2 regions of the Vibrio olivae genome follow, and region 2 is predicted to be linked to the other one. Evidence: predicted binding sites of a transcription regulator. Region 2 holds the regulator's gene; the other holds the start of a gene.

Region 1 (15,431 bases), 610 kb from region 2:
GCAGCAACGCTGGTAATAAACCCATCAACGACAACTGGGACTCTCGATTGGTGGGCACCAAGAAACGCTCCGACCATTTGCACAATTTCAAATCCGCCGACTTCTGCTAAGACGTCAAGCACTGGCTGACCTTGGCAACGCACCACGCCTTTCGCCACCACTTCAATTTTTTTCTCAAGCTGCTCAGGAGTAATCCCCGTCCCTCGACCAACACACTCGGTAACGTTATCAAGTGACAATGCGGCAAAGATAGCCGAGGCACTACTGGTATTCCCAATGCCCATTTCACCAAACATCACCATATCGCTGCCGTTTTTGACTGCATCCACAATCATTTGGCGTCCATACTCAATGCCTTGATTGACTTGTTCTCGACTCATCGCTGGCTGCAAAGAGAAATTGTCAGTGCCAGCCCCTAAACGTTGAACAATAAGGTTCGGGTGTGGGTTATCAATCGGCTCAATAATACCCGTATCCACAACGTTAAGTTCAATATCATTGACGCGAGCAAAACAGTTAATCGCCGCACCGCCGTTCAGAAAATTGAGCACCATCTGACGAGTCACTGCACTAGGCGCAATACTCACCCCTTCCTGTGCAATACCGTGATCGCCAGCAAACACCCAAACGCTCGGCTTTTTCAAAGATAACTGAGTCGCAACATCGCCTCGGTTATGACTGGCGATGAGCGCCAATTGATGAGCCACCGATTCCAGTTGGCCAAGCGCGCCGAGAGGTTTTGTTTTTTGGTTAATCCGGTGCCAAATTGCGTCAGAGTACGACTGTTCTAACATGCAATGCTCCTATTGCGGTCTTTCGATTGTAAATGTGGAATCCAATGTCGCGTATTCTCCGCCACCAAGCCTTGAAAGCGGATCGAGCGCAAGTGCATCAATTTTCAAACGACTGGCTTCCTCATCTATCACTTCAGGGTTGATATAAATGGCTTTGATTTCCGCAAAAATCAGGCTTTGCGGCGTCTCACCAATCTCTTTAACTTCATACAACTCACAGCCAAAGGCGACGGCACAGTCTTTAACACGAGGTAGAGGAAAATCAGCAAATTGTTCCAACTCAATTTGGCTTTCTGTTACCTCAGAATGCCCATGCTCTAAGGTCGCTGCCGTGTTGGTAACCAAAGCGGCACTTTTTACTGACGCAATGTGTATAACCAAATGCTTGGTCGCTAATGCATTTTTGGTCGTATCCTTCACTTCTCCACTGGGCTTTTTACCCACGGAGACCATCAGCAATGGTGGATTACTCGATACTGGAGTGAAATAGGAAAAAGGCGCCAAATTATAGTTGTGCTCTCCTGAGTCAGTGAGAACCCAAGCAATGGGGCGAGGTACCACAGTTTGAGTAATCAAATGATAAATGTCACTTGGACTCTGCTGTGAAACATCTATATGCATCTTGCTTTCCTTTTATTGACCATTGGATAAATCGTTTTCAGTCTATACCGGAATCAATGGCTTAACTAGACTCATCCAAGAGATAAATGGATTGATTGCCACTTGTTTGTTCTGTTGATACCCAAATAACAACCTATTGCTTTAGGGGTAACTCGCGATATGTTAACTCACCATCAGCAAAAGATTGAAAATCGCTACCGGCCAATGGCATGATGCCACTGAGTCACTCAAAATAGTCACGAAAAGCGGGAGGTGATAGTCAATGAGTGAAGAACACACGTCGGTTATCGTAGCAGGCGGTTCAGGCTTAGTGGGTTCAGAACTGATTAAACAGCTTCTTGACGTGCCATCGATAAAAAACGTCTATGCATTGGCACGTAGGCCACTGGTTTTTCAAAGCCAAAAACTGAAATCTCTTGTCTCGCCGAAGTTACAAATCACTGACTGGCAGGAAAACACACCCCCGCCAAGCTTGGGGTTTATCTGCTTAGGAACGACGCTCAAGCAAGCCGGTTCAAAACAAGGACTGGAAAAGGTCGATTACGATTTAGTCTGCCAAGTTGCTCGTGAAATGAAAGTTATTGGGGTCAAAAGATTAGCGGTCGTTTCAAGCTTAGGCGCATCATCACGCTCGATGTCTCACTACCTACGTTGTAAAGGGAAAATGGAACTCGCGCTGCGAGAAATGGGCTTTGAACAGTTGACTATTGCGCGCCCAGGACCACTAGTTGGACTTCGAGATTCACCAAGAAGCAGCGAATGGTTGACATTATTCACGCTCAACGTTTTGAAGCCTTTACTCATCGGCCCCCTTCAGAAAATACGTCCTATTCGCGCGTCTCATGTGGCTAAGAGCATGCTGTATAGTGTGTATCAACCGAGCAGCAAACGAGTCACCCTGTTAACGACACCAGAGATGAAACATATGCTGAGCCAATATCAGCATACGAATGATTGATTCTTAGAGCGCTATTTGCTTTGAGCAATCCAATAAAAGGGGAGCCTCAATCGAGACTCCCCTTTTGCTTATAACGAAATGACTGTTTGTAACGAAATAACGTCTTACGCAGCTAGAGTTTCAAACTGCCGACCGCAGAAGAGACGTTTTCAGCCCCACGATAAATTTCATCCATGATCGATGAAACTTCGACGATTCGCTGATTAGTGTCACTCGAAAAAGCCGATACGTCAGACATTGAATTGGTTACGCTATCCGTCAATTGGATGTTTTTTCCCACCACATTATTAATCTCTTCCGTGGCTGTGGATGTTCTCTGAGCCAGTTTACGCACCTCTTCAGCCACGACAGCAAAACCTCTGCCTTGCTCACCGGCTCGCGCCGCTTCGATCGCCGCGTTTAAGGCAAGTAAGTTGGTTTGGTCTGCGATGCCCTGAATCGTTTTCACGATTTCTGATACGTCTTTGGACTGATCAACCAATTGCGCAATCAATATACGAGATTCTTCTATACTTTTCATGACTTTATCAGCCAATACTACGGAATCTTGCAGTGCTTTGTTGCCGTTTAACGCCACTTGGGATGTCTCGACCGAAGTGCTGTAGGCCACCGAGGCAGCGTCAGCCGTACTTTGCTCACGTTGAACATCCTCTGTAATGTTCGATGCAAATTTGACGACTTTATACACGCGATCATTTTCATCAAAAATCGGACAATAAGATGCTTGAATCCACACTTGCTCGCCATATGAAGATTGGCGCATGAAACGACCAGAAAAGGCTTCACCTTTGGCTAATCCTTTCCAAAAGTCGGGGTTCTCTTTATAAAAGTCGTCAAAACACAACATACGGTGGGACTTGCCTTTAATTTGACTCAGTTCATACCCCACGACATCCAGAAAGTTCTGGTTGGCGTTTAAAATCGTGCCATCAATTTCAAATTCAATAACCGCAAAAGTGCGATTCAGCGCAGTCACCAATTCGCTTTGACCTTTTGCTTCAATCGCCTTACCAGTGACATCTGAGGCGATTTTCATGACGCCGGTCACCACGTCATTTTCTCGAATGGGAAAATAGGTCGCTTCGATCATCACTGCAGTGCCATCTTTAGTGACACGTTTGAAAGTCCCTTGTTGAGCGTGCCCTTGTCTTAGTGCCTGCCAAAACGCTTTATATTGAGAGGAGTTTACGTAATCCTTTTCACAAAATATTCGGTGATGTTGATTGATGATTTCGGTGCTTGTATACCCAATTAGGCTGAGAAATCTCTCATTGGCCTCGATAATATTTCCCTGAGGATCAAATTCTATCGTCGCCATATTGAGCTTGATGGCATGCAAAATACTGTCAGAGCGAGTGACATGCTCAGTATCACTGCTATTTTTTTTCTTAAAAAACATCACAACCTTCCAAAAATCAAACCGAAATAAAAAGAGAATCTAATTTAGTCATTTATTAATTATGCAATTACTCTAAACACCATTCGTTAGTTTGTCACATGCTATTTATAAATTAATTTCTGATTCATACAATTATATAATTCAACCCGATTCATAAACTATTTATTTTGGATTCTTTTCAAAAATTTCAAAACGTTATCGTTAGTCATCTGTAATCGATTGAGACGTTACCTATCGACACAATCGCTAAACTTTACAGTGAGTTTAGTTTACGCATCGCCATTACGCTCAAATAAAAAAACGCCTCAAAAAATAAAAGCAGTGACTCCACGTATCTACGATAACAAACGTTATTTTTGGCAAGCGTCGTGTCGGTAAATGCGTAAACTCCCCGCAATGAATCACAAAGTCACCCTGTTTTGTGTCAGCAGAGGAAACATAATACCCAAGGGAAAGTAATCTTGGTTTGTCCATTGCTAAGCCTTTATTGCAGTGGTCTAATACTGGTTATAGATGACTTCAATATTTTTGGTATTCCAATATGCATCAAGAGCAACAACCTACGTTTTTCTTTTTTGATTACGAAACGTGGGGAACAAGCCCGGCGAAAGACCGTCCATCGCAATTTGCTGGCGTTCGCACCGATATGGACTTCAATATTATCGGTGAACCTCTTGTGATTTATTGTCAGCCGCCTTCGGACTACCTTCCTTCACCAGAAGCCGCATTAATCACTGGAATTACACCTCAAAAAACCGTAAAAGAAGGGTTACCAGAACCCGAATTTATCGCCAGAATTCATGAACAACTGGCTACGCCCAATACCACTAGCTTGGGCTACAATAGTATTCGTTTTGATGATGAAGTCACTCGCTACACCTGTTATCGCAACTTCATCGATCCCTACGCGTGGAGTTGGCAAAACGGTAACTCTCGTTGGGATTTGTTGGATGTATTACGCGCTTGCCATGCGCTGCGTCCTGAAGGCGTCAACTGGCCAGAGAATGAAGACGGCTTTACCAGTTTTAAACTCGAACACCTTTCCGTTGCGAATGGTATTGAACACGCTAATGCCCATGACGCGATGGCGGATGTCATCGCGACGATCGAAATGGCCAAAAAAGTGAAAGCCGCACAGCCAAAACTGTTTGACTACTTCTTAACCATGCGTCACAAGCGTAAACTCAACGAGTTAGTTGATATCGTCAACATGACCCCTTTAATGCATGTCTCTGGCATGCTTGGGCGCGAATGCCAGTACACCAGTTGGATTGTCCCCGTGGTTTGGCATCCGACGAATAAAAACGCCGTTGTGGTGGTTGATCTCGCTAAAGACCCCACGCCATTGTTAACGTTGGATAGTGACGAGTTACGTGAGCGTCTTTATACGAAACATACTGACTTATCCTCAGAGCAACTGCCGGTTCCAGTAAAACTCATTCATCTCAATAAGTGCCCGATTCTTGCTCCAGCCAAAACCTTAACCGCTGAAAATGCTCAGCGCATTGGTATCGACCGTGAGCAGTGCTTACAGAACTTGGCGCTTTTACGCCAAAATCCACAGGTGCGAGAGAAACTCAGTGAACTGTTTAGCGTCGAGCGGGAATATCAAAATGAGACTGACGTTGATACTCAGTTGTACAAGGATTTCTTCTCGCCAGCGGATAAAGCCTCTATGGAGATTATTCGCCAAACGGATCCGAACAATTTAGCGGCGTTGGATATAACATTTAATGACCCACGAATTGCTCTGCTTTTATTCCGATATCGTGCTCGCCATTACCCATGGACGCTCGACGAATCTGAGCAACAAAAATGGGCAATGCATTGCCGAGATTATTTTGAATCACGCATTGAAGATTACATGCTCAATTTGGAAAACCTTGCGCACGAACACGAGAGTGATCAGCATAAGATGGCGATCCTAAAAGCTGTTTATCAGTATGTAGAAAAATTAGTTTCTTAGAGTGACACCGTCACTCTAATGTCTATTTAACCGAGTTCTTTGCTTCCACCATGATAAAAAACATTCTCCAATATGTAGTCTCTATGGGACTGATTCTTCTTTGCTTACTTGCGGGAACCAATATTCAACAACTGATGGGTACCGCAATACCAGGCAGTATCATCGGCATGCTGATCTTATTTGCCCTCATGGCAAGTGGTTTAGTGCCTGTTGAATGGGTACGTCCAAGCGCCAATTTATTCATTCGCTACATGATCTTGCTCTTCGTTCCCATCAGTGTCGGTTTAATGGAGCACTTTGATGTACTGGTCAATAATGCATTACCGATTCTCGCAAGCGCCGTGGGGGGCACACTGATTGTCTTGGTCGTCCTGGGTTTAATGCTCGATCGCATGCTGAGGAAAGGAGAAAAATAATGTGGTTACTCATCACGCTCATTGTGTTTTTTGCTACTCGTGAATTTAGTAAGCGAATCAACAACCCACTGTTTAATCCGCTGTTACTCAGCATCGCAATACTTATCCCGTTATTGATGGTATTGGATATACCGTTTGAGACCTACTACGCTGACAATCAATCCATCAGTTTCTTATTGCAACCTGCCGTCGTCGCCCTTGCTTATCCTCTGTATGAACAGTTACCACAAATCCGAACTAACTGGCGCATAATCATGTTAGCGTGTACGGTTGGCAGCGTACTGTCTATGGTTACCGCTGGTGGCATTGCCCTGCTGATGCACGCGGATATTGAACTGATTGCCGCGCTGCTCGGTAAATCCGTCACAACGCCTATCGCAATGGAAGTTGCAAGTCACCTCGGCGGTGAACCGGCCATTGCGGCCATGTTGGTGCTGATTGTCGGCTTGCTCGGCGCTATTATTGCCTACCCGATTTACACACTGTTAAACATCAGTCATCCCGTTGCGCGCGGATTGACCATGGGTACCATTTCACATGCTCTTGGGACGGCGACATGCGCGGAAAAAAATCCACAAGACGCGGCATTTAGCTCACTGGCACTGGTCGTGTGTGGTGTGATTACTTCGATACTCGCACCTTCGTTTTTTGCTGCCATCATATGGCTGGCAGGCACCTAAGCACGGTTGAGAGCAAACAACGAGATCACCATCAACAATTGTTAGAATGCAATCGATAACATGTGTGAGCTCACTCTAATAATGAAACATAACACTACGTTTCATCTTTTTATGTGATATTGATCGGCGTAATGTGGCGCGTAATTCCTAGAATATATAACCCATATTAATTAAATGTTTCTTCGTCTTAGCCCAAAGCATCGACCAAGATTCACGCAGGATAAAGGATCAATTATGACAAGCCGTATTGAACAGGCGCTGCAAGAGATGCCCAAAGTTGTCTCAGACTTTTTGGCACCGATATTTTTAAATAGAGATTTCGATGCAACATTATCGACAGAGCAGTTTGCTGAGTTACAAACCATCACAGGTTTGGCGGATGATGAATTGCGCCTTGCGTTGCTACCACTTGCGGCCGCTCTGGCCTATACACCTTTATCTAAATTTAATGTTGGCGCGTTAGCTCGCGGAACATCGGGTAAAATTTATTTTGGTGCGAACATCGAGTTTGATGGTGTTCAGCTTGGACAAACCATTCATGCTGAGCAGTGCGCCATTAGCCATGCTTGGATGAAAGGTGAAACAGGTATAAAGGATGTGACCGTCAACTATAGCCCATGTGGTCACTGTCGACAGTTTATGAATGAACTGACCACCTCTCAGACCTTACAGATCCAATTACCAGAACGCGCTCCAATGTCTCTGCAAGAGTATTTGCCCGATTCATTTGGCCCGGGCGACCTCGGTATTGATGCGGGTTTGATGTCAAGTGTGAATCACGAATTGACTAGCCAAGATAGCGATCCTCTGATTCAACATGCCTTGTCAGCGCTTAATCGAAGCCACGCCCCATACACCCATAATTTAAGTGGTGTCGCACTAAAACTTAAGAATGGGCGCATTTTTACCGGTGCTTACGCGGAAAACGCAGCGTTTAATCCAAGCTTGCCGCCACTGCAAGTTGCCTTGGCGCAATTATTAATCGCCCAGCAATCTATCGATGATATTGAAGCTGGCGCGCTGGTTGAAATGTCTTCAGGCACAATAAGTCATTTGGCGTGCACACAATCGACTTTAGAAGCCATTAACCCTGATGCAACGCTGGCCTACTTATCGCTGTAAGCTAAGCAAACAAACGAAAAAGGCGCGAGTAACTCGCGCCTTTGTTGCATTTATAGACTCGCTAAACATGGTAAAATGGACTCATGTCGATATTCAGCCCGGTTGGTGAAATGGCGCGCCCAATAGTCAATGGCACCTTTTTCAAATCGACGTAAGTCACCTCGGTAAAGCGAGTGTATTTAGTAGAATAAAAGCACTTCACTTCCGGTTTAAGTGGCTCATGAGCATTCGACACCCATACAATCCCCAAACGCTGATCGCTCAACTCCACCACAGATCCCACCGGATATACGCCGATGCAGTTGATGAATTTATATACGAGTTCTTTATCAAGGTGGTGTGGCGTCAAGCTCAATAATACTTTGAAAGCTTCCGCTGAACTCATCGCTTTTTTGTAACAACGATCTGCGGTTAACGCGTCATAGATATCGACGATACTGCTCATTCTGCCATGTAAAGGTAACTGCTCACCGCTCAAACCAAACGGATAACCTGTGCCATCCATTTTTTCGTGGTGCATTAGACACACATCACGGCTAATAGGCCCAAGACCTTTAATCGACTTAAGCATATCTTGAGCAAACACTTGGTGCAGTTTCATGTGCTCGAATTCTTGCGGAGTCAGCTTACTCGGCTTATGCAAGATGTCGTTATCGACCTTAATTTTGCCGATATCATGAACGATTCCGCCAATCGCCAACTGTTTTAACGTTTGCGTGTCCAGCTCTAAATATTTGCCAAAGGTCACTAATAAACACGCCACATTCACGGAATGTTCTAGAAGATAGGTATCCTTATTGCGTAGCGCTGAAACACAATGAAGCGCGTCAGGATCCACCATCACGCTATCAATAAGCTCATCCGCCCACTGATTGAGTTCATCTAATTGCAGCGGTTTACTATCAAACGTCTGGCTTAAGAGTTTTTTAGCCAATTTGCGTGCTTCACCAATGACCTTAGTGGCTCGTTTTTGATTGGCGTCTCGGCTGAATAAACGCCTAGTCTTGCTTTCCACGGGATGGTGTGGCTCTGCAGACTCTGCTGTGGACGCTGACGATGTGGATGCCATCAACGTTGAATCAAAGCTTTGTTGAACGGGTTTAGGTTTAGGGAACTGACACCCCTTTTCAGACAAAGCGACATCAACCCAAGCAAATTGGATTCCACGCTCGATTAATTGTTCAATGGATGCCTGATGACTAACGCGTCCCGCATTAGCCAGATTGACCCGCTTATTGTTTTCAATCGCAGTGACAAACATGCCGACGGTCAGGTCTTGAATTGGAATCTGAATCGATTGGTTAGGATCGTACTTCATGCACAGACACATAACAAAACTAATGTGAATGCAGTTTAACAATAAGCCGTACGTTTATGCTACGCCTGAATGCTACAAAAGCGTTAAAATTTGCTAAGTAATTCTAAAAATTAACTAAATTAGAGTTAATAACAATATTCACAATGATTTTCCACCGCGCACTCATTGAGCGCATCGATAGCATGCCCGTATCACTTTGGGTTTGTCACCCACGATGAGGCTTATCTCTATTCTCCTTGTTTTCGCCCGGCATCTGGTTACGATTTGAGGTAATATACACTTCATTTTGTAAAAAAGTTTCTATCGATTCCTCTTCATCATCGTAGTTGAAGAAATAATACATCGAATGAAACAGTGCCATGATAAAACTTATCGCACAGGTAAATACTGGAATTAAACTCAACCAGCCTAATTTAATAAAACCATAACTCACTGCGCAGACAATAAGATTAAAAATGATGCCTTGGCGCTTTTTGCGCTTGTATGGTGTTAACTGCTTTCTACTACGTGTCATATTTCTCTAAGATATTTAAGTACAACGTTTGAATCCAAATGCTGTTGGTATTCCAAATAATCAAAACCTTGCTGAAACACATATTCCGATACCAAGGTACGGATGGCGTTTTGTAACTGCTGTGGATTCCAAGGTTTCTCAAAATAATGATCAATGCCTGCGGCGTTAATTGCTGTAATGGTATCAGAGTGGGTTGCTTGACCGGTAAGTAATACTTTTTTGGTGTGCTTAAAGCGAATATCTTGCGCGACTTCAGTTAGCAATTGAATCCCTGTTTTTTCAGGCATGACATGATCAGAAACCAGCACCGCGACATACTCTCCCTGAGCATCCAATTCATCCATAAACGCCAACGCCTCTCCAGCCGATTCGCACTCTTCTATCGACAACCAATCAGAGAACATTTCAAGATCCTGTGCGACCGCACTGAGCACTTCCCGCTGATCATCAACACACACGACATTAAGCTTTTCCATAACATTCCTCCACCGGCAATTTAATTCGAAAAATGGTGTACTGATTATCGCTTTTTACTGCTACCGAACCACCATATCCCGTCACTATCCGTTTCACGATTGCCAAGCCAAGCCCCAGCCCAAATGACAATCCGCCTTTCTTCGTCGTGAAGTTAGGCTGAAAAATTTGCCTGCGTACCGATTCATTCATCGCAGGTCCGTTATTAGCAATGGTGACCAATATTCTGCTCTTATCGACTCGAGTTTGAATCAGAATTTGCGGATTGTCGGTCTCTTGCATTGCGTCACACGCATTTTTGATGATATTCACCCACACCTGAACCAATTCGGTCTCAGAGCATTGAAACTTGGGTAACTCCGCAGGCCGCACTTTCAGCGCGACCCTGCGTAAATCGCTTTGCAGTAGCACGGTCGCTTTGTTCAGGGTGTCATTAATGTCCACCCACTCCTCTTGATTGATTTCCGTTTTGCCTAACTGCTTTACTGACTGAACAATACCAATTGCATGTTTCGAGGCTAGGTGAAGATCATGCAAATCTCGTCCTACTTGCCAGAACCGCACCGCTTGCTCTGGCTGAGCAAGCCAATGTGGTGATAATTCCCCATTCGGTAGTGCCTTCGCCAACTGTTTCGCCAGACGACGCTCAATACCACAATAGTTTTCGATTTGATTGGCTAACAGACGCGCTTGAGATGAAGAGCAACGCTGACCTTGTGTCAGTCCATGCTGATAATATTCCACCTCATCAGGATGCGCTTCTTCAAGCAGTTGCTGAATAACCGTTTCTAGTTGGCGACTTTTGCTGCTCACAACCCCTATCGCGTTATTGAGTTCATGCGCCAGCCCAGCGGCTAACTGACCCAAGGTTGTCATCTGTTCAGCTAGATGAAGCTTCTGTAACGCTCGCGCTTTCGCAATGGCCTCTTGGGTTGCACGCCTTTGCCGCTGAGAAAGCTCTTGTACAATGACGGGCATAAATTGTTCGGTTAGCTTCCCCCAGCTGTGCTCTTCCACAGCTTGAGTATGGCGGTCAATCCACGCTAGCGTTGTCTCAACCTTGGCGACCACACTTGAAGACGGTATCCAAGTTCGAGAGAAAAAACTGTGCACACCAATAAACGCACCGCTGCTCGCGCTGAACACTTTGATGTCACTGTCATCATCGTGGGAATAATAGCCATCGAGTTCGCCCTCAATGACATAATAGAGGCGATCATTAAACCCACCTTGCACCAGTAACTGTTGACCACTAGCAATGGTGAGCTGCCGATTTGAATCGGAAAAATACACTTCAATGAGTTGATTAGGTTGCATCATCGCTACCTTTACCCGATGTGGCCTACGGCGTGAAGAATCCACACCATAACAAAACTCAGCACGACACCAACACAACCTAGTGTTGCACCGACTTTAACCATTTGCCGGCTCTCGATATGGCCCGTGGCATGAGCAAGAGCATTGGGCGGCGTACTGATTGGCAGTGACATGCCCAGCGATGCCGCAAAGGTCACCACTAAAATCATTGTCACTTCTCCGCCCAGCGGCGCAAGGCTGGTCATTGAGGCGCCAAGCGCTGCCATGATGGGCATAAGCAAGTTCGCGGTTGCCGTATGAGACATAAAGTTTGCCATCAATAAACATAATAACGCTGCGCCAAAAAGCACGACATATGGCGAGCACTGATCAAACGGAATGCTATTGACGACCAAGCTTGCTAAACCGGTTTGATCTAATGCAAGCCCAAGTGCGATCCCCCCTGAGACCAGCCACAAAACATCCCAAGAGATCTTTTTCAGGTCTTCTTTATTGATGATACCCGTTAATGAAAACACCGCCACGGGAATCAAAGCAATGGTATAGCTATTCATGCCGTGTAAGTCGCCCATTAGCCACAATAAAATCGTCAAGCCAAAGGTGATATAAACGACGTACGCTTTGGGCGTTTTAAGAAACTTACCTTTTATTGAGAGCTCAATGCTGCGCTGTTTTGCGGGATACAAACTGTTTAGTAATCCCCAAGCCAACGCCATCATCACTACCACAAAAGGAACGCCAAACACCATCCACTCGCCAAACGAAATTAAGTTATCACCGACTAAATATTTAAGGGCGATGGCATTAGGAGGTGTGCCAATCGGTGTCCCTATTCCGCCGATATTAGCTGCGACAGGAATACATAAAGCAAACGCAACTTTTCCAGGATCTTTGGGAGCGAACAGCGCCATCACTGGCGTTAAAATTGAGAGCATCATCGCCGTCGTCGCCGTATTGGACATAAACATCGAGAAGATAGCCGTAATCAGCATCAGTCCAAGCATCACGTACTTCGGGTTATGACCGAATGGTCGCAGTAAAACACGCGCTAAGTTAACATCCAAACGATACTTGGTCGCGGCCATCGCCAGAAAAAAACCACCTAAAAACAGCATGATGATCGGGCTGGCAAAGGTTGCCATCACATCATGATAATCCAATAACTGACCGAAATGCGGTTGCCCTTGCTCAAGGCGTAAAAACACCAACCCTTTATTAGATAGCATCAGCAATTCAAGAAGAATGATCACCACAGATGTGGCGTAAATTGGAATGGGCTCTAACACCCAACATAAGGCCGCGAGTAAAAAGATGGCGATAACTCGCTGTTGCAGTACGGTAATGCCGTCAAAAGGAAACGCGGATAATGGGAGGCATAGCACCACAATAGGGATAACAATAGGTAGCCAGTATTTGATGGATAATCGCATAATAAATAAAGCCTTGTTATTGTCACTGCGCCGAGAAAACACTCCTCGAACTTCATACTGTTTACTATCCTCGCGCTAAGACCGATTTCAGGCTTGGGGTTAGATCAAGGATTCCGTAATCGCCAACTTATTTGTTTAAAAACTGTGCTTTAGTTCTTAATTTGTCCACTTTTACATCACTGCGCAAACGTTTGCTTTTTTATTAAAATTCCGTATCATGCGAGCCAAATATTGTTAAACACACCAATTTGAGGCTGTTATGTTTGGTTCAGCAACCCGAAAAAGTGCCACTCGTGTCTTGCTCTTAGGCTCTGGAGAATTAGGCAAAGAAGTCGCGATAGAATGTCAACGTCTTGGGCTAGAAGTCATTGCCTGTGACCGCTATGCCGATGCCCCGGCAATGCAAGTTGCCCATCGTAGCCACGTTCTAAACATGCTTGATGGTGAAGCGCTTGAAGCAATTATTGCTCTTGAAAAGCCGGACTTTGTCGTCCCTGAGATCGAAGCAATCGCGACGTCAAAATTGGTTGAGCTCGAAGCGAAAGGTCTGAATGTCGTGCCTTCGGCTAAAGCCACTTTACTGACCATGAACCGTGAAGGAATTCGCCGTTTAGCGGCTGAAGAGCTAGGCCTCACCACTTCGCCATATCAATTTGCGGATAACTACCAAGACTTTGTCGCGGCGGTTGAACACGTGGGCTTACCGTGTGTCTGTAAGCCTGTTATGAGTTCATCAGGCAAAGGACAAAGCGTGATTAAAACACAGCAAGACATTGAAACTGCGTGGAATTACGCACAAGATGGCGGCCGCAGTGGCGCAGGACGAGTTATCGTCGAAGGCTTTATTGACTTTGACTATGAAATTACGCAATTAACCATCAGTGCTAGCGATGGCGTTCATTTCTGCGCCCCGATAGGCCATCGCCAAGAAGATGGCGATTACCGCGAGTCTTGGCAGCCACAAATGATGTCTGAAAAAGCGCAGCAAGCCGCTCAAGAAACCGCTGAGAAAATCGTCACGGCGTTGGGGGGGTATGGTTTATTTGGTGTTGAATTGTTTGTGAAAGGTGACACTGTCATTTTTAACGAGGTCTCACCTCGCCCACATGATACCGGGCTTATCACACTTATTTCCCAAGACCTTTCAGAGTTTGCTCTGCATGTCCGTGCCTTTACTGGATTACCGATTGCTAGTATCACTCAATACGGCCCTTCCGCCTCCGCAGTGATTCTTGGTCAGGGCACTTCCGGTGATATTCAGTTCTCCGGTATCAATGAGGCTTTAGCGTCACCAAAAACCCAGTTACGCCTGTTTGGTAAACCAGAAATTGATGGCCGACGCCGCCTTGGTGTTGTCGTAACACAACGTGACGACCTAGAAACCGCAATCAGCGATGCGGTAGCAGCTGCTCAAAGCGTTAAGGTTATTTACAACTGATTCGGTTTTCACCATACACCTTCAATAAAAAAGGCTTACCTCAAGGTAAGCCTTTTTACATCGCTGATTATGATTCGATCAAGAACACTTCTTCAGCAAAGCGACTCATGCCCTTATCGGCGATTTTAGGATGTGTGTCATCGGCGTCATCACGATACAAATGCGTGATCGTATACCCTTGAAACAGTTGACGCACTTCTTGCTCGGTGACCGAAAATGGCGGGCCAGACATTTCATCTTGGTTATAATCCAACGTCACTAACAGAATGCGCCCACCTGGATTCAGTGACTGTTTTATGCGCTCAGCATACTCGACTCGCATCTCCCTTGGCAAAGCCACCAGCGCGGCACGGTCATAAATGACGTCCACGCTTTCAATTGGCGCGGTAAAAAAGTCGCCAACATAAATCGAGAGTTCATCAAACTGATAGAGCTCATGTCTTGCGTCCACAGGAATCACAAGCGGAGTGTAGAAGTGCTCCGCAAAAAAAGAGCGGACAGCGATGTTACTCAGCTCAACCCCCTGCACGTCATTGTGTTTACTGGCCAGCCACACCAAATCTTCACTTTTACCACACAGTGGAACCAAAACTTTATCTTCGCGCTTTGGCTGAAGCTTAGGCCAAAATTGAATTAATAAGGGGTGAACATCGTCTTGATGAAAGCCAATTTGGTTGGATGCCCACTTACTATGCCAGAACTCAGGATCTCGCATTCTGATTCCTTATGTTTACCGATTATTATGGCTATTAGAATAAACGAATTGGATCAATTTCGATAGATACACAAGCCGTTCAGACTTGGTTCATAAAAGCCGCTCTATACTGACTCTCATCACATGGGATATTGGATAAAAATTTAAGGATTCGATCACGTAATTGATTGGAATTTAGACACAATTGAGATCTAATTCAAGCTTTTGACCGTTAGCTAAATCAAGACTCTTGGAACTCTGACAATTACCCCCATAACTGAACTGTAGAC
Region 2 (15,431 bases):
GGTCGATGATGATATTCCGCCAACCTCTCAACTGAGTAGGACGGGATTGATGCGCTTAACCGAGGGAATTCGGGTATTGCGAATGTACCCAGGGGCGAAGCTGATTTTATCGGGATATTCTGGTGGGTCAGAAGTCAGTAATGCTCGTATGATGGCCAAAGTTGCCTTAGCGCTTGGGGTATCAAAATCCGATATTATCTTGTTAGAAACCGCTAAGGATACTTGGGAAGAAGCGCGCCAAGCGGCTGCATTTGTGCGTAATAAGAACTTGGTCTTAGTCACCTCAGCCAGCCATATGCAGCGAGCTCTCAATGAGTTTCATGCCGCTGGTTTAGAACCCTACCCAGCGCCAACCAACTATCTGGCTCAAAAGGAAATCTCTCAAGTTTGGGAACGCTACACACCTCGAGGTAAGTATATTGAACAAACTGAAATTTTTTGGCATGAGCTCTTAGGTAAAATTTGGCAAACCCTGAGAGATTGGGCTTCAGACTATGAAGAGACCGCCATCGAGGCGCAGCACACCAACGCTTAAATGGCCGTAGTGCTCGCCTTGTATCCAGCCGAAGTTATTGCTTCGGCTTTTTTATCGATAATTTCAACCTTCAGCAAACCGTGATTCTCAATTTTCGCAATCAGTGATGTAGCTGCCAGTCTAAATTTTAGGTTATGGAAATGTATCTCAAAATCGGCGCGAACCATGCTGAAGATTGATAAAAACCGCCTATATTAACCCTGTGGTTCGTTACCTTAGAAAAATGTCAGAAAGATGAATTAGTCACGGTTTTTGTTTGCCTCAAGCAACAATGCAGTCTAGAATCTACGCCGAAAATGACTATAACTAGAAGCTTGACAGTGACGAACCGCTTAATTTAAGAGCGGTTTTTTGTATTTATAATCCGTATAAATTCCATGTCATTCAGCTTACTTATTTTACCCAACATCTAGCAGTACTTTCGAGTGGACAAACCCTATGGCTACCATTAAAGATGTCGCCCGTTTAGCCGGCGTGTCAACAACAACTGTATCTCATGTCATTAATAAAACTCGTTTTGTTGCGGAAGCAACACAAGAGAAGGTAATGGAAGCAGTCAAGGAGCTTAATTATGCTCCGAGTGCCGTTGCACGCAGCTTGAAATGCAATACGACCCGCTCGATTGGTATGCTAGTTACCCAGTCGACTAACTTATTCTTTTCTGAAGTGATCGACGGTGTAGAAAGTTACTGTTATCGCCAAGGTTATACATTGATTTTGTGTAATACCGGCGGTATCTACGAAAAGCAACGCGATTACATTCGTATGCTGGCAGAAAAGCGTGTAGACGGCATTTTAGTGATGTGTTCTGACCTGACTCAAGAGCTATCAGAAATGCTTGAACGTCACTCCGATATTCCAAAAGTTATCATGGACTGGGGTCCTGAGAGTTCTCAGGCTGATAAGATCATTGATAATTCAGAAGAAGGAGGCTACCTCGCCACCAAATATCTGATTGACCATGGTCATCGTGACATTGCTTGCTTGAGTGGCCACTTTGAAAAAGCGGCTTGCCAAGAACGCATTCAAGGCTTTAAACGCGCAATGAGCGAAGCCAATCTCCCCGTCAACGAGGATTGGATCCTTGAAGGTAACTTCGAATGTGATACCGCCGTCCTCGCTGCAGACAAAATTGCCTCTTGGGATCATAAACCAACCGCGGTTTTCTGCTTCAACGATACGATGGCATTAGGGCTTATGAGCCGATTGCAGCAAAATGGGATCCGTATTCCAGAAGATATGTCCGTGATTGGATATGACAATATTGAACTAGCTGAATACTTTTCACCTCCTCTGACTACCATCCACCAGCCCAAGCGCCGCGTGGGTAAGAACGCTTTTGAGATCCTGTTAGAGCGCATCAAAGATAAAGAGCATGACAAGCGAATTTTTGAAATGCACCCTGAAATTGTTGAACGCCATACAGTAAAAACTCTAAACAAATAAACAACATAGCGTACGTCTGTGATGAATGGCTTATTTTCTGGATCAATCGCATACTTTGAAATCATTACCTGAACCAAGATCACATTTTTGAATATAAATCGTGATCGGTCCCGCACAACCTGTTTTATGCTGTTTCTTGATGTAACAACGTAACCAAGCCACGCACAGGGCAAACCATTCGAAAGGATGGGACGCAAAGCTTCCGGCCTTACCCATAAGTGACAGTTATGAAAGGTAGCGGGGTTGCCGATGGCAAATATGCAAATTAACAACATACTGACAATAGTTTGCATAGTTTTGCTAATCTCTCGGACCTGAACTGGTGGCATCAAACCGAGAAAATAAGCATGGACAAACCAGTACTTAAAGATTCAATGCGTCTATTCGAGCAGCTAGGCAGAGTAAAATCTCGTTCAATGTTTGGCGGATTTGGGATTTTTGTTGACGACACAATGTTCGCACTTGTGGTCGGAGATAAACTCCATATTCGCGCGAATGAGAAGTCGACAGGAGAGTTTAAAGACTTAGGTTATGAACCTTATGTCTACAAAAAACGCGGTTTCCCCGTCGTCACTAAGTACTATGCAATGCCAATGGACTGGCCAAGTAACACCGATTACATTCTGACTTTAGCAAAAGATGCACTATCGATTGCTAAGAAAGAAAAACAAACCCAGCAACAAGCGAAACCTGACCGCTTGAAAGATCTTCCCAATCTTAGGCTTGCAACAGAAAGAATGCTTAAAAAAGCCGGTATCTCTTCCGTGGAACAACTGGAAAAGACTGGTGCACTAGAAGCATACCGTGCAATCCAAGATACGCACGCTTCAGACGTGAGCTTAGAACTACTTTGGGCTTTAGAAGGTGCGATTAAGGGAACTCACTGGTCGGTGATTCCGCAAGACCGTCGCACCGAGTTGATGGCTGGATTGAACGGCTAAGTTAAGTGATACATCAGAGCCAGTGTAGCAATACACTGGCTTTTTTTATGCCTCAATGAAATTTTCTGCCTTTTGTCCGGTTCTTATTGATATTGACTTATTATGAACATTAGCTGGTCATTAAGTTCACGACTGACAGTCAATGGTCACTCGGTGTTATCAAACAAAAGGACACAAGATGTATAAGAAGATTCTGCTAGCCGCGCTATTACTGCTCATCATCGTGCTGATCGTAAGTCAAACTCGCACCTTCATTACCCTCGAATCCGCCAAACATTACCAACAGCAATTGGCGCTGTTCATCGAGCAAAATTTTGTGATTGCCGCCAGCATCTACTTTGTGGCGTATGTCCTTATCACAGCCCTGTCTATTCCGGGGGCAACCATCATTACCCTACTTGGCGCTGCATTGTTTGGTTTTTGGTTCAGCCTGTTGCTCGTTTCTTTTGCCAGTACACTTGGCGCAACCTGCGCTTTTTTACTCAGTCGTTATTTTTTCCAAAATTGGGTACAAACTCGGTTTGGCGATAAACTCGAGGTTATTAATCAAGGCATAAAAAAAGATGGTGCATACTATCTGTTTTCTCTGCGCCTCATTCCGATTTTTCCATTCTTTGTCATCAACCTGGTCATGGGACTCACCCCAATTGCGGTTCGTCAGTTCTATTTCGTTAGCCAAATCGGTATGTTGCCAGGGACGACCGTGTATCTAAATGCCGGCACGCAACTCGCTCAAATTGATTCCCTTTCCGGTATTGTGTCACCAGCGGTTCTACTTTCGTTCGCTCTACTTGGTATTTTCCCTATACTTATCAAATGGGTAGTACGGCGTTGGAAACTCACGCCTTCACAATAATTATTCAGTTAAGGGAAGATGGTGAAAATCTATATTGGAGAGAGTCCGGTTGATGCGCATATCGTTTGCGGATTACTCAATACCGACCACATTGACTGTGAAGTCCGTGGCGACGCCCTGTTTTCAATCCAAGGTGAAGTACCATTTGACGATTCGACTGCGCCTTACATTTGGCTCAACGAGCCGAGCCAATACGTAAAAGCAAAACGCATCATTAAAGAATTTGTGACACATAAAACTAGGCATAAAGCGGACTGGCACTGCATACAGTGTGGGGAGCTAAACGAAGGTAATTTTGTAATTTGCTGGCAATGCGGTGAACCCTACACGCCTAACTCAGTGACGTGATGCTGACTTGCTCTTGAATAAAACGAATGGAGTGTTGATTAAACTCATCTGCTTTTTCGATATTGCACACATGCCCACAATCTTCCAATTCTAGCAATCGGCTGTGTTTATGCGCAGCCACCATTTCTTTAACGGGTTGAATAAACATGTAATCCAGCTCACCCATCACGTATAAGGTGGGAATCGCCAGTTCTTTATCTTTGAAGTAACGCATCAAAGGGTTTACCTCCGAGGTTAAGATATACCAACGTTTAAACTCCTTTTGGCATAACTTCTTCGCCTCACCGATAAACAGTAGTCGTGATTGTCTTTGATTACGCTGCGGCATCACGATATACGCAAATAATCGATATAACCACATGTAAGGGATAATATGCTTAAACACCCCACCAAGGGTAACAAGTATCTGAGAACGGGCGTTAAAGCGCGTTACAGCGCCGCCAAGAACCATTGACTGGACACGATGCGCTGCAATTTCTGCCAGTGTGCGTACGATTATTGTACCCAGTGACATCCCGACAAAATGAGCCTGAGGAATATTGAGATGATCCATCACATGCAGGATATCTCGTGACACATCTCGAAACGTGTAGCGCTGAGTAATAATATCTTGTAACAATCGGTTCGACTTGCCATGACCTCGAAGATCAATCAACAGCAAATTAAAATGGGCTTTGTAGGCACGAATCTGTTTGCACCAGATAGAAGAGCTGCCGCCTGCCCCGTGGACAAAGACAACCCATTCACGACTGCTGTGGTGGCGATGTATCTTATGAAACAATAAGTTGTCTTGCATATTCACGTCATTGACCGCAGTGATTAAACTCGAGGCTGCTCAGACTACCACAGACCTTCACAACTTGGAGTGGCATAAGATCAAGAATTGCTCGTTCTTATGACCAAACGCTGAACTTTTAATCTGTGGAGAATCAGCGCCCATAGTACTTGCACTAGCGATACAAGCTTTCCTTGGCTAGCGCAGAGTGATAAAGCTCGAGATAATGCTGCGCAGCATTATGCCAACTGAAATCCTTATTCATCGCCCTTTGCTGCACTTCCAGTATCCATTGCGGATTTTGCTCATACAATAACAACGAACGCAGCATGGTAATCAACAATTTGTCTGGCTCTGGCTCATCAAACACAAAGCCAGTGGCGTTGGCAGAATCGAGTAACATATCATTCACGGTGTCTTTTAACCCTCCGACGCTACGAACGATAGGTAAAGTGCCATAGGCCATACTGTAGATTTGATTTAAACCACAGGGTTCAAATTCAGATGGCATCAAGAAGAAATCAGCCCCAGCCTCTACCCAGTGAGCAAGTTCATTGTCATACGCCTCGATAAACTTAAATTTATCAGGGAACTGATCGGAAATCGCCCGCAGTTGTGTGGCCATGGCCAGTTCACCCGTTCCTACAATCACAACCTGTACATCGTGTTGAAGGAAGTCACTCAAAATAGGTGTAAGGTATTGGATCCCTTTTTGATGTGTTAAGCGACAAACCATGCCATACATCGCGTGAGGCTCAGTTGGAAGCTCTAGACGCTCTTGTAATGCCCGCTTACAGTCGCTCTTACCCTGAGCGAGACTTTGTGCTTCATCAGTATAGTTAGTAGGAATCAGTGTGTCGTTTTTAGGGTTCCACATTTGATAGTCACAGCCATTTAAGATACCCACTAAATCTGCGCTACGTTGCTGGAACTCACGCCCCATGCCATGGCTGCCAAGCTCGGTGGTGAGCTCTTTGGCGTAGGTTGGACTGACTGCGACAATTTTATCTGCCGTCATAACGCCAGCTTTCAGCATGGTGACGTGTGACGCGCTCACCGCCGCTTCCGGTACATGCTTGGTATGGAACTCTGGCAGACAGCGCAATTCGTCGTAACTAAATACGCCTTTAAATACCGCATTATGGATTGAAAGCACACTATGAATGCCTTGAAAATACGGGTTTTCTCGATAGCGTTGTCTTAATAGGTAAGGAACGAGCCCTGTATGCCAGTCATTGGCGTGAATCAAATGGGGCTTAAAATCGAGCTTGGGTAACATATCAAGGCTGGCTGCACTGAAAAACGCAAAGCGCTCTCCGTTATCAATGTATGCTTGGTTATGTTCAGCGTACATTTGCGGGCGATCAAAATAGCGTTCACATTCAATCGCGTAAACCACCACCTCTCCCAAAGCCAATTGCCGAACTTGATATGGCGTATGTGGCCAGAAGTCCAGTTCACTTTTGAGTACCACTGGCGCCTCATATAGGCCTTGGATATTGCTATAACCCGGAATGCTAAGTCGCACATCCTGCCCCAGAGACACAAGGCTTTCAGGCAGAGCCCTAGCGACATCCGCTAGGCCTCCACTCTTAATTAATCCATCAGCTTCTGATGCAACAAACAGCACCGCTAACTTGTCAGTACCCAATTTTTGCTCCTTTTGGAATGACGACAATCCCGCCATCCGAGACATGAAATTGTTGCTTGTCTTGCTCAAGATCAACACCAATTTCGGTTCCCGGGGCAATTTCAACGTCCTTATCAACAATAACGCGGCGCAGAGTACAACCTTCACCCACTTTTACGCTGCCGAGAAAGATACTTTCGCTTATGTCGCATTGTGAAGCAACATTAGTGCGAAAACCTAACACTGATTTTTTGATTTGCGATCCACGGACCCAACTACCGTTGCACACTAAGCTATCTACAATTTCAACGTTTTGGTTATCTGAGTTGATGTAGGTTGCTGGCGGTAATGCAGGTTGGTAGGTGTGCAAGGGCCACGCGCGGTTATACAGTGAGAACGGTGGGTTTTCTTTGAGTAAATCCATATGAGCTTGCCAATAGGCATCAATTGTTCCCACATCACGCCAATACGTTTCCTCCTTTTCACCCGGAATAACGTTGGTACTAAAATCATAGACATAGACCTCACCTCGTGGGAACATTTTTGGAATAATATCGTTACCAAAATCGTGGCTAGACTCTGGGTCCTCAGCATCTTGGTTAAGTTCGTCATACAAAGCTTGCGCTTTAAAAATATAATTCCCCATTGAGACCAAGGCAGTTCCAGGTAGCCCTGGAATTGATTTAGGCTGTTGCGGCTTCTCTTCAAAGCCAACCATCATTCCCTGCTCATCAATCTCAATCACACCAAATTGACTGGCTTCCTCCACCGGCATTCTGATCGCAGAGACGGTAAGCTTGGCTTGCTTTTGACGATGAAAATCCATCATCTGACGAATATCCATTTTGTAAATATGGTCAGACCCAAAGATACAAATATCCTGAGCACCAGACAGCTCCATAAAGCGTAAATTTTGATATATCGCGTCTGCGGTGCCTTCATACCAACGCTTCCCGGTACGCATTTGCGCTGGAATGGGTTCAATGAAGAAACGGCTGGTGACCCCGCTAATCATCCAACCTTTGCTGAGATGGCTATTGAGCGATTGAGATTTAAATTGGGTCAATACGTACAAACGCATAAAGTCCGCATTAACAAAATTGTTGAGGGCAAAATCTACCAGGCGGTAGCTGCCGCCAAACGGAACCGAGGGTTTACTTCTTGATTCAGTCAATGGTCTCAACCGAGAACCCTCGCCGCCCGCTAATATCATACCTAGTACTGCAGTCATGTTGCCTCCGTTTCACTGTTATTGTGTGGATGTGGCATTGCAATTGGCAAGAGACGGAGGTATCAGCCAAACAGCACCAACACCTGAGTTACGGGGGATGTAACCCACCAATCCACTCACTATGCAATCCTGCACTCATTATCAGTGGGCAAAACAAAACTTTACAAACGCCATTCGGTAACTTAACCACAATGCGTAAAACTGAGACACAAAAGTTGTCAGGATACATAACCTCACAAGGACATTTCGTGAGTGAGTGCATTTGTGATACAGGTAAGACAGTTAACGATGCTGCGCCAAATCGTCGCGAAAAAACTACCCTCGGTAACGCTCTGATGTTGAAGTGTGAATAATATACACCTTATCTTGTGGCTTAGACTTCGCCATATAAAGTGCACTATCCGCTTTTGCTAACGCATCTTGAAGAGACATCGCCGGATCAACCACCAATCCTCCGAGCGCAAATAAAATCTCCACGCCATTTGGATCATCAGCGATTTCGGTCTTAAACCGCTCGGTTAGCGCTTCTAGTGCTTGTGCCTGATGAGAGCGAATAAGCACAACAAACTCGCCATCAGCCCAGCGGCATGCACAATCGTATTCACGAACCACTTTTTGTAGCAAAGCAGACGCATATTGTAATTTCTTATCTCGCTCCAAGTGAGCGGTGATATCGACAATATCCGACTCTTCCATCCCTTCAATTGAGATCCAGACTAAGCCAAAAGCGCTCCCTTCGCGTTTCGTTCTCGCCAATTCAGAGTTTATTTCCCTTTCCATGCCTGAACGATTGAGTAGCCCGGTCAGTGGGTCAATCATAGCAAGTTGGTCAAGGGTTTCCGTTCGCTCTCTAACCAACGAATCTAAAGAGTGACGTGAACGAAACAGTTCTCGATCGAGCTCTTCCAAGTTGTGAGTGATGTCTTTAAAGAAGTCTTTACCGCGACTGCGTTTCCCTTCAGGCATCATACGTTTGAGATGGCGATGGACAGCAATGAGCGGGTCGAACACTTTACGATTAACAAAAGTAAACATCAGCAAGGTGAACACCATAAACATCACCAAACTAATTTCAGCAAAGGACTCGAGATAATTACTATCCAACACTTCATCAATATCAACGAATTTTACTTGATACCAACCTAAGCCTTGAATGAATTTTATCGAGGCGAACATGCCATTAGGCTCAAGAGAAACAACTAACGTGTCTGACTCCTTACCTTGCGACTGAAGTTCCATAAGATCTTTAATCACCTTATAGCTGGCATCACTATTCACCACTTGGTGTAACGTTTTTTTATGCCTGAGCTTATCAAGGTCGTGGACAAAATTGCCGCTTAAAAAGCTATGATCCAGCTCAATTTCGCCCTTTTGGTTGACGTATACGGTGTTAATGCCGTCAACTTTCTCGCCCAGTAGTTTGGGGACTAGTGTCCCAAGTTCAAATCCCGTACCTGTTAACCCTAAAAACTTGCCATTTTGGATAATAGGCACCGTCATCCACAACTTGACGAGACCTAATGCTTCATCGTAATCAACCGTTGCATCGGGTCTTATGATATGTCTACGAGTGTAACGAAAATACCATTCCTCATCCGCTTTGTTAGGATTGAAATGATAACGAAATGGGGATTGAGTTTTTGGATCAGCACCGTCAATCACGTAATAGGAAAGATTTTTATCCAATGCGATAAAAAGGTTGTCTTCGGAAAATAAATGGCTTTGATTTTCTAGCCAATCTAAAGCTTGCTGCTTTCGTTGTTTATCACTGGGTGCCCTAGCCCACTGAACCACTCTCTGGTCATTTGCCAAGACTTTGGCCATATCGACTTGATGATTTAACTCGGTCAAAATATTTTGTGAGTCATGCTTGGCGGTCACTTCACTGTATTTCCAAAGCAGTTCATGCACAATATCATCAACCAGGTGCCTCACCGTCAGATACATGCCAAGACTAAACAGCGCACATAATGTGACAGTTACACCAAGTAACTTGGTTCTTATTGTCATAGATCCTTCTATCTATACAACAAAATCAACGACTAACGAAAAGCGAAGATTTTAAACGCGGGACGAATAGAAACGATAAAATATCATCATTTCCTTCTAGAATTTACAAATTAAATCATTGTCCAACAAATAAGAACCTAGTTGCAATAGTGATAAACAAAAAAAGCGGCCCTTGGGCCGCTTTGCTATGTTTTAAGAAAAAATCCTTATGATTTCTTACGCTTATCAGTAACGTCCCACTTGCCATCATTGTACAGCGCAGTCCACCCTGAAGGCTTGCCATCTATCTCAGAGCGCACGTAGTTCTCTTTGGACTTACGGCTAAAGCGAACGACGGTTGGACGTCCATCTGGATCATGTGTTGGCGCTTCTGTCAGATAATGGAACTTCGGTGAGATTCGGTCTTTAAAACGAACCAGTTCCTCAACCAAAGGCGCACGCGTCTCTCGTGATTTAGGGAATGTGCTCGCCGCTAGGAATAGACCAGAAGCACCATCACGCAGTACGAAGTACGCATCAGAATTTTCACACGGTAATTCTGGCAAATGTACTGGGTCCTCTTTTGGTGGAGCGACCTCGCCATTTTTCAAAATCTTACGAGTGTTCTTACAGTCATCATTGGTACAGTCCATATACTTACCAAAACGACCGTTTTTCAACACCATATCCGAACCACATTTATCGCACTCGACAACCGGACCATCATAGCCTTTGAGTTTAAACTCACCGTGCTCTACCACATAACCATCACAATTAGGGTTATTACCACACACATGAAGTTTACGCGTATCATCAATGAGGTACGCATCCATAGCGGTTTCACAAATTGGACAACGCTTCTTGGCACGCAACGCAGCCGTTTCAACATCTTCCTCGAGAACATTAATCACCCCATCCTCATCGCCGAGGTTGATGGTGGTCTTACAGCGTTCTTTTGGCGGCAGTGCATAACCAGAACACCCTAAGAAAACGCCCGTTGATGCGGTGCGAATGCCCATAGGTCGGCTACAAGTCGGACACTCAATATCCGTCATGACGATATGGTTTGGCTTCATACCACCGTGTTCTTCATCTTGTTCAGCTTTGCTGAGATCAGATGAGAAATCGGTGAAAAAGTTATCAAGAACCGACTTCCAATTGGCTTCACCCTCAGCAATTTGGTCAAGTTTCTCTTCCATACGTGCGGTGAAATCATAGTTCATCAAGTCATCAAAACTATCTCCGAGGCGATCGGTAACGATTTCACCCATTTTTTCCGCATAGAATCGACGCTGCTCGACCTTCACATAACCGCGATCTTGAATCGTAGAAATGATTGAGGCGTAAGTCGAAGGGCGGCCAATACCACGTTTTTCAAGTTCTTTGACCAATGCGGCTTCTGTATAGCGAGCGGGCGGCTTGGTAAAGTGCTGTTTCGGCTCCAACTCTTTCAGGGTCACCGTGTCGCCCACTTGAACAGGCGGTAAGATTTGGTCTTCATTTTTACCTAATGGACGCTGAACGCGAGTCCAACCATCAAATTTCAAAATGCGACCTTTGGCTTTTAGCGTGTATTCCGCAGCCTTAACACTGACCGTTGTTGAATCGTACTTTGCCGGCGTCATTTGGCACGCAACAAACTGATTCCAAATCAAGTCATACAGCTTGAGGGCATCATTATCCACACCTTGGAGGTCCGCGGACTTCACACCCACATCAGAAGGACGAATTGCTTCGTGCGCTTCTTGTGCCCCCTCTTTGCTGCCATAAACATTAGGTTTAGCGGGTAAGTAGGCATCACCAAACTCAGAACCGATATAACCACGTACCGCATCCACTGCTTCAGTACTCAAGTTTGTTGAGTCAGTTCGCATATAGGTGATGTAGCCCGCTTCATACAAACGCTGAGCAAGCATCATGGTTTTCTTGACGCCGTAGCCTAAACGCGTACTCGCTGCTTGCTGTAAGGTAGAGGTAATAAATGGCGCCGAAGGTTTACTTGACGTTGGCCTATCTTCACGCTTACAAACTTCATATTGCGCTTTCTCGAGGACGGCAACGGCAGCTTTGGCTTCCGCTTCATTACCTGGTTTAAATGCAGTGTCATTTTTCTGCGCAACCAGTAAACGAAAATCGCTGTTGTCTTTGGTTTTGGTATTCGCATGAATGTCCCAAAACTCCTCTGGAATGAATGCTTTGATTTCACGCTCACGCTCAACCAACAATTTCACTGCCACAGATTGAACGCGACCTGCGGACAAACCACGGGCAACCTTCTTCCAAAGTAATGGCGAGACCATAAAGCCGACCACACGGTCCATAAAGCGTCGCGCTTGCTGCGCATTAACGCCATCCATGCTTAACTCACCAGGTTTCTGGAACGCTTGCTGGATTGCGTTTTTGGTAATTTCGTTAAACACAACACGTTTATATCGCTCTTCATCACCACCGATGATCTCACGTAGGTGCCAAGCGATAGCTTCTCCTTCGCGGTCCAAATCGGTTGCGAGATAAACGCTATCAGCGTCCTCTGCCAGCTTTTGCAGCTCGGCAACCACTTTCTCTTTTCCTGGTAGAATTTGGTAGTTCGCTTCCCAGCCGTGATAAGGATCAACCCCCATCTTTTTGATCAGCGATTTACGGTCTTTCTCTTGCTTAATGCGCGCTTTTTCTTCTGCGCTCAGACCTTTTGTTGATACAGCGGCAGCTTTTTTGCCTGAACTTTGGCCGGCAGTCGGTAGATCACGTACGTGACCGACACTCGACTTCACAATGAAGTCTTTGCCTAAATATTTATTTATGGTTTTTGCCTTAGCTGGCGACTCCACAATAACGAGTGATTTACCCATAATTGACTCAAATGCCCTTAATCACTGTTGCGAACTTAATCGCACAACGTACTAAAATTAACTTCTTTTTTTACTATTGAGCGAGAAGACTAGAAGATCAATACCTTTTTTTAAAATGCGTATTGACTGCTCGACAATTGGACGACCTTAGCTGAAGAATATGATTTTATTGAGACTCTTCAGCTCATCATCTCATGTTACGGGCGCTAGAATCCGGCACAGTCTAAACTTGTCAGCGTGAAAACCAAACCCCAAGAGGGTGGATTCTGTCATCGATCACAAAAGAAAAATGCCGATTGAACTGCCCTAAGTCAATTGAAATGACCGCTTAAGCGCTTACAATCGCTACCAAGATAACTGATCAGGTATAGGCCATGAGCGAAAAAAAAACCATTTCTGAATTTGACTTACTGTTGATTGCCAATCAATTGATTCAAGATCATGATGACTATCTCGAAGGCATGCATGCCAATAAAGTAGAAGAAAAAGACGATGTTCTAATCTTTAAAGGTGAATACTTTCTCGATACAAACGGCTTACCTACAGAAAAAACGACCGCCGTGTTTAATATGTTTAAATATCTCGCCCATCACCTATCCAAAGAGTTTACGCTCCAAAACTAGTCAGGGCCCAAACAAAAAGCTTGTCATTTCGACAAGCTTTTTCGGTATTAGACGCTCAATGATGCCAGTTTATCAAAGTAGTCCGGAAATGTTTTTGACGTACATTTCGGGTCATTGATAGTAACAGGTGTATCGCTCAATGCCACCAGCGAAAAGCACATCGCCATGCGGTGGTCATCATAAGTGTCAATCGCCGCGTGCGTGAGTGTTTGTGGCGGCGTGATGATGATGTAATCTTCACCTTCTTCGACCGTCGCACCCACTTTACGCAATTCTGTCGCCATCGCTGAAAGGCGATCAGTCTCTTTCACCCGCCAGTTATAGACGTTACGAATTGCGGTTGTGCCTTTAGCAAAAAGAGCAGTGGTTGCAATGGTCATCGCAGCATCAGGAATATGGTTAAAATCAAGATCAACGGCGTTCAACTCTCCCGCTTTTGCCTTGATGTAATCGTCGCCCCACTCAATATCGGCGCCCATTTTTTCCAGCGCATGAGCGAATTGAACATCGCCTTGAATGCTATTTTTACCAATCCCTGTGACTTTAATTTCACCACCTTTAATCGCGGCAGCCGCAAGAAAATAAGACGCTGACGAGGCGTCGCCCTCAACCAAAAATTCACCTGGCGCCGTGTATTGCTGACCGCCTTTTACTACGAACTGTTGGTAATCGCGGTTTTCCACTTTGACACCAAATTGCGCCATAATGTGCAGCGTAATATCAATGTAGGGTTTCGACACTAAATCACCAATAATATTGATGGTGGTGTCGCCTTTCCCAAGAGGTGAAGACATCAAAAACGCGGTTAGAAACTGGCTTGAAATCGAACCATCAATAGAGACTTCGCCGCCTTTTATACCCGTGCCTTTAATGTGTAATGGCGGATAATTTTCGTTCTCTAGATACTCAATTTGTGCCCCGGCTTGACGTAGAGCATCAACCAAATGGCCAATAGGACGCTCTTTCATTCTCGGCTCACCAGTAAGCACAAATTCGCCTTCACCTAAACACAGCGCAGCCGCCAGTGGACGCATCGCGGTACCCGCGTTGCCCAAAAACAGTTCTAATGCTTGTGAAGATTGAAACGGTCTACCGAGTCCATCGACTTCACACACCGTTTTATCTTCCGACAAACGATAGCTAACGCCCAATTTAGCGAGCGCGTTCAGCATATGGCGAATATCATCGCTGTCGAGTAAATTGGTAAGTGTTGTGGTGCCTTTAGACAATGCGGCAAGCAGTAACGCACGGTTAGAAACGCTTTTAGAACCAGGCAAATTGACTTCGCCATTGACTTTTTTGATAGGTTGTAGTGTCAGGCTTTCCATTAATGTTGTGTTTCCTTGGTCACTGCGAATCTCCATGGTGCAGCGACGAGCAATTTTTCGTACCTGCAGCCTATCTAAATTCTTAAACGAACACCACCCCAATTTCGACTGGTTCAGTAAGTTTTATCTACTCGAACGCCATTATCAAAGTAGAGAATACGAACTGAATCACCACGCTCAAATAGCATGTTAGGATCGACATCTTGAATGACATCAATCAATTTGTCTTGGTCTGTGCGGATCAACAACTCGACGAGTTTGTACTCAACACGGTAACTTTGGTTCGCTTGCTGGCGAGCGACAGCGCCACCCGCAACGGCCCCAACCGCTGTTGCCACTTCTCGACCAGTGCCGCCACCAAATTGATGGCCTACGACGCCGCCAATCACAGCGCCAAGCAGCGTTTCCCAACCTGAACCTTTGGACTCAACAATTTGCTGTTGGGAGATATAACGAACCGAATCAATATCACCAAATACAACATCATTAACAGGTCGGGCCTGATTACGTTGGTAGGCGGCATTGGCAACCACAGGAAAAATCACTAATATCCATAGCCACTTTTTCATCTTTTACTCCTTCACGTGCTGAATTATGTCGATATATTTAACCGAACTCGATCCTCACGATTTACGTTTTCCGTCACCTTTTGAGGCACTTGAAGACCCAAACGGCTTATTAGCGTTTGGGGGCGATTTGAAGCCAGAGCGTATCGTTGCCGCTTATCACCACGGGATTTTCCCTTGGTATGGCCCTGACGACCCGATCTTATGGTGGAGCCCCGCCCCGCGCGCAGTGTTTAATCCTAAGACATTCAAACCCGCCAAAAGTCTTAAAAAATTTCAGCGTAAACACGCTTACACTGTTACCATCAACCAAG

The links. Region 2 encodes PurR, which represses purine synthesis genes. Its sites were predicted from a motif close to TNANGNAAACGTTTNCNTNA; they were not measured.
Region 1: the regulator PurR is predicted to act here: its motif matches at 13,189-13,208, upstream of purT (formate-dependent phosphoribosylglycinamide formyltransferase).

The regions. Positions count from the first base shown of each region.
Region 1 is NZ_JBHMEP010000001.1:1,040,868-1,056,298, forward strand. It holds gene cobT (nicotinate-nucleotide--dimethylbenzimidazole phosphoribosyltransferase) at 1-794, opposite strand, end outside; gene ACFFUV_RS04820 (flavin reductase family protein) at 804-1,415, opposite strand; gene ACFFUV_RS04825 (NAD(P)H-binding protein) at 1,678-2,373, shown strand; gene ACFFUV_RS24065 (methyl-accepting chemotaxis protein) at 2,486-3,772, opposite strand; gene sbcB (exodeoxyribonuclease I) at 4,314-5,738, shown strand; gene ACFFUV_RS04845 (CidA/LrgA family protein) at 5,789-6,154, shown strand; gene ACFFUV_RS04850 (CidB/LrgB family autolysis modulator) at 6,154-6,834, shown strand; gene cdd (cytidine deaminase) at 7,069-7,956, shown strand; gene ACFFUV_RS04860 (cyclic di-GMP phosphodiesterase) at 8,018-9,274, opposite strand; gene ACFFUV_RS04865 (hypothetical protein) at 9,480-9,788, opposite strand; gene ACFFUV_RS04870 (response regulator) at 9,785-10,264, opposite strand; gene ACFFUV_RS04875 (ATP-binding protein) at 10,251-11,582, opposite strand; gene ACFFUV_RS04880 (SLC13 family permease) at 11,591-13,009, opposite strand; gene purT (formate-dependent phosphoribosylglycinamide formyltransferase) at 13,269-14,447, shown strand; gene ACFFUV_RS04890 (thiopurine S-methyltransferase) at 14,515-15,162, opposite strand.
Region 2 is NZ_JBHMEP010000001.1:427,864-443,294, reverse strand. It holds gene elyC (envelope biogenesis factor ElyC) at 1-535, shown strand, start outside; gene purR (HTH-type transcriptional repressor PurR) at 974-1,981, shown strand; cyclic di-GMP riboswitch class I at 2,140-2,232, shown strand; gene ACFFUV_RS02110 (TfoX/Sxy family DNA transformation protein) at 2,329-2,922, shown strand; gene ACFFUV_RS02105 (TVP38/TMEM64 family protein) at 3,101-3,778, shown strand; gene ACFFUV_RS02100 (DUF7577 domain-containing protein) at 3,797-4,126, shown strand; gene ACFFUV_RS02095 (alpha/beta fold hydrolase) at 4,110-4,922, opposite strand; gene glgA (glycogen synthase GlgA) at 5,077-6,552, opposite strand; gene glgC (glucose-1-phosphate adenylyltransferase) at 6,542-7,762, opposite strand; gene ACFFUV_RS02080 (GGDEF domain-containing protein) at 8,078-9,772, opposite strand; gene topA (type I DNA topoisomerase) at 9,979-12,600, opposite strand; gene ACFFUV_RS02070 (YciN family protein) at 12,975-13,223, shown strand; gene aroA (3-phosphoshikimate 1-carboxyvinyltransferase) at 13,271-14,551, opposite strand; gene ACFFUV_RS02060 (outer membrane lipoprotein) at 14,665-15,120, opposite strand; gene aat (leucyl/phenylalanyl-tRNA--protein transferase) at 15,146-15,431, shown strand, end outside.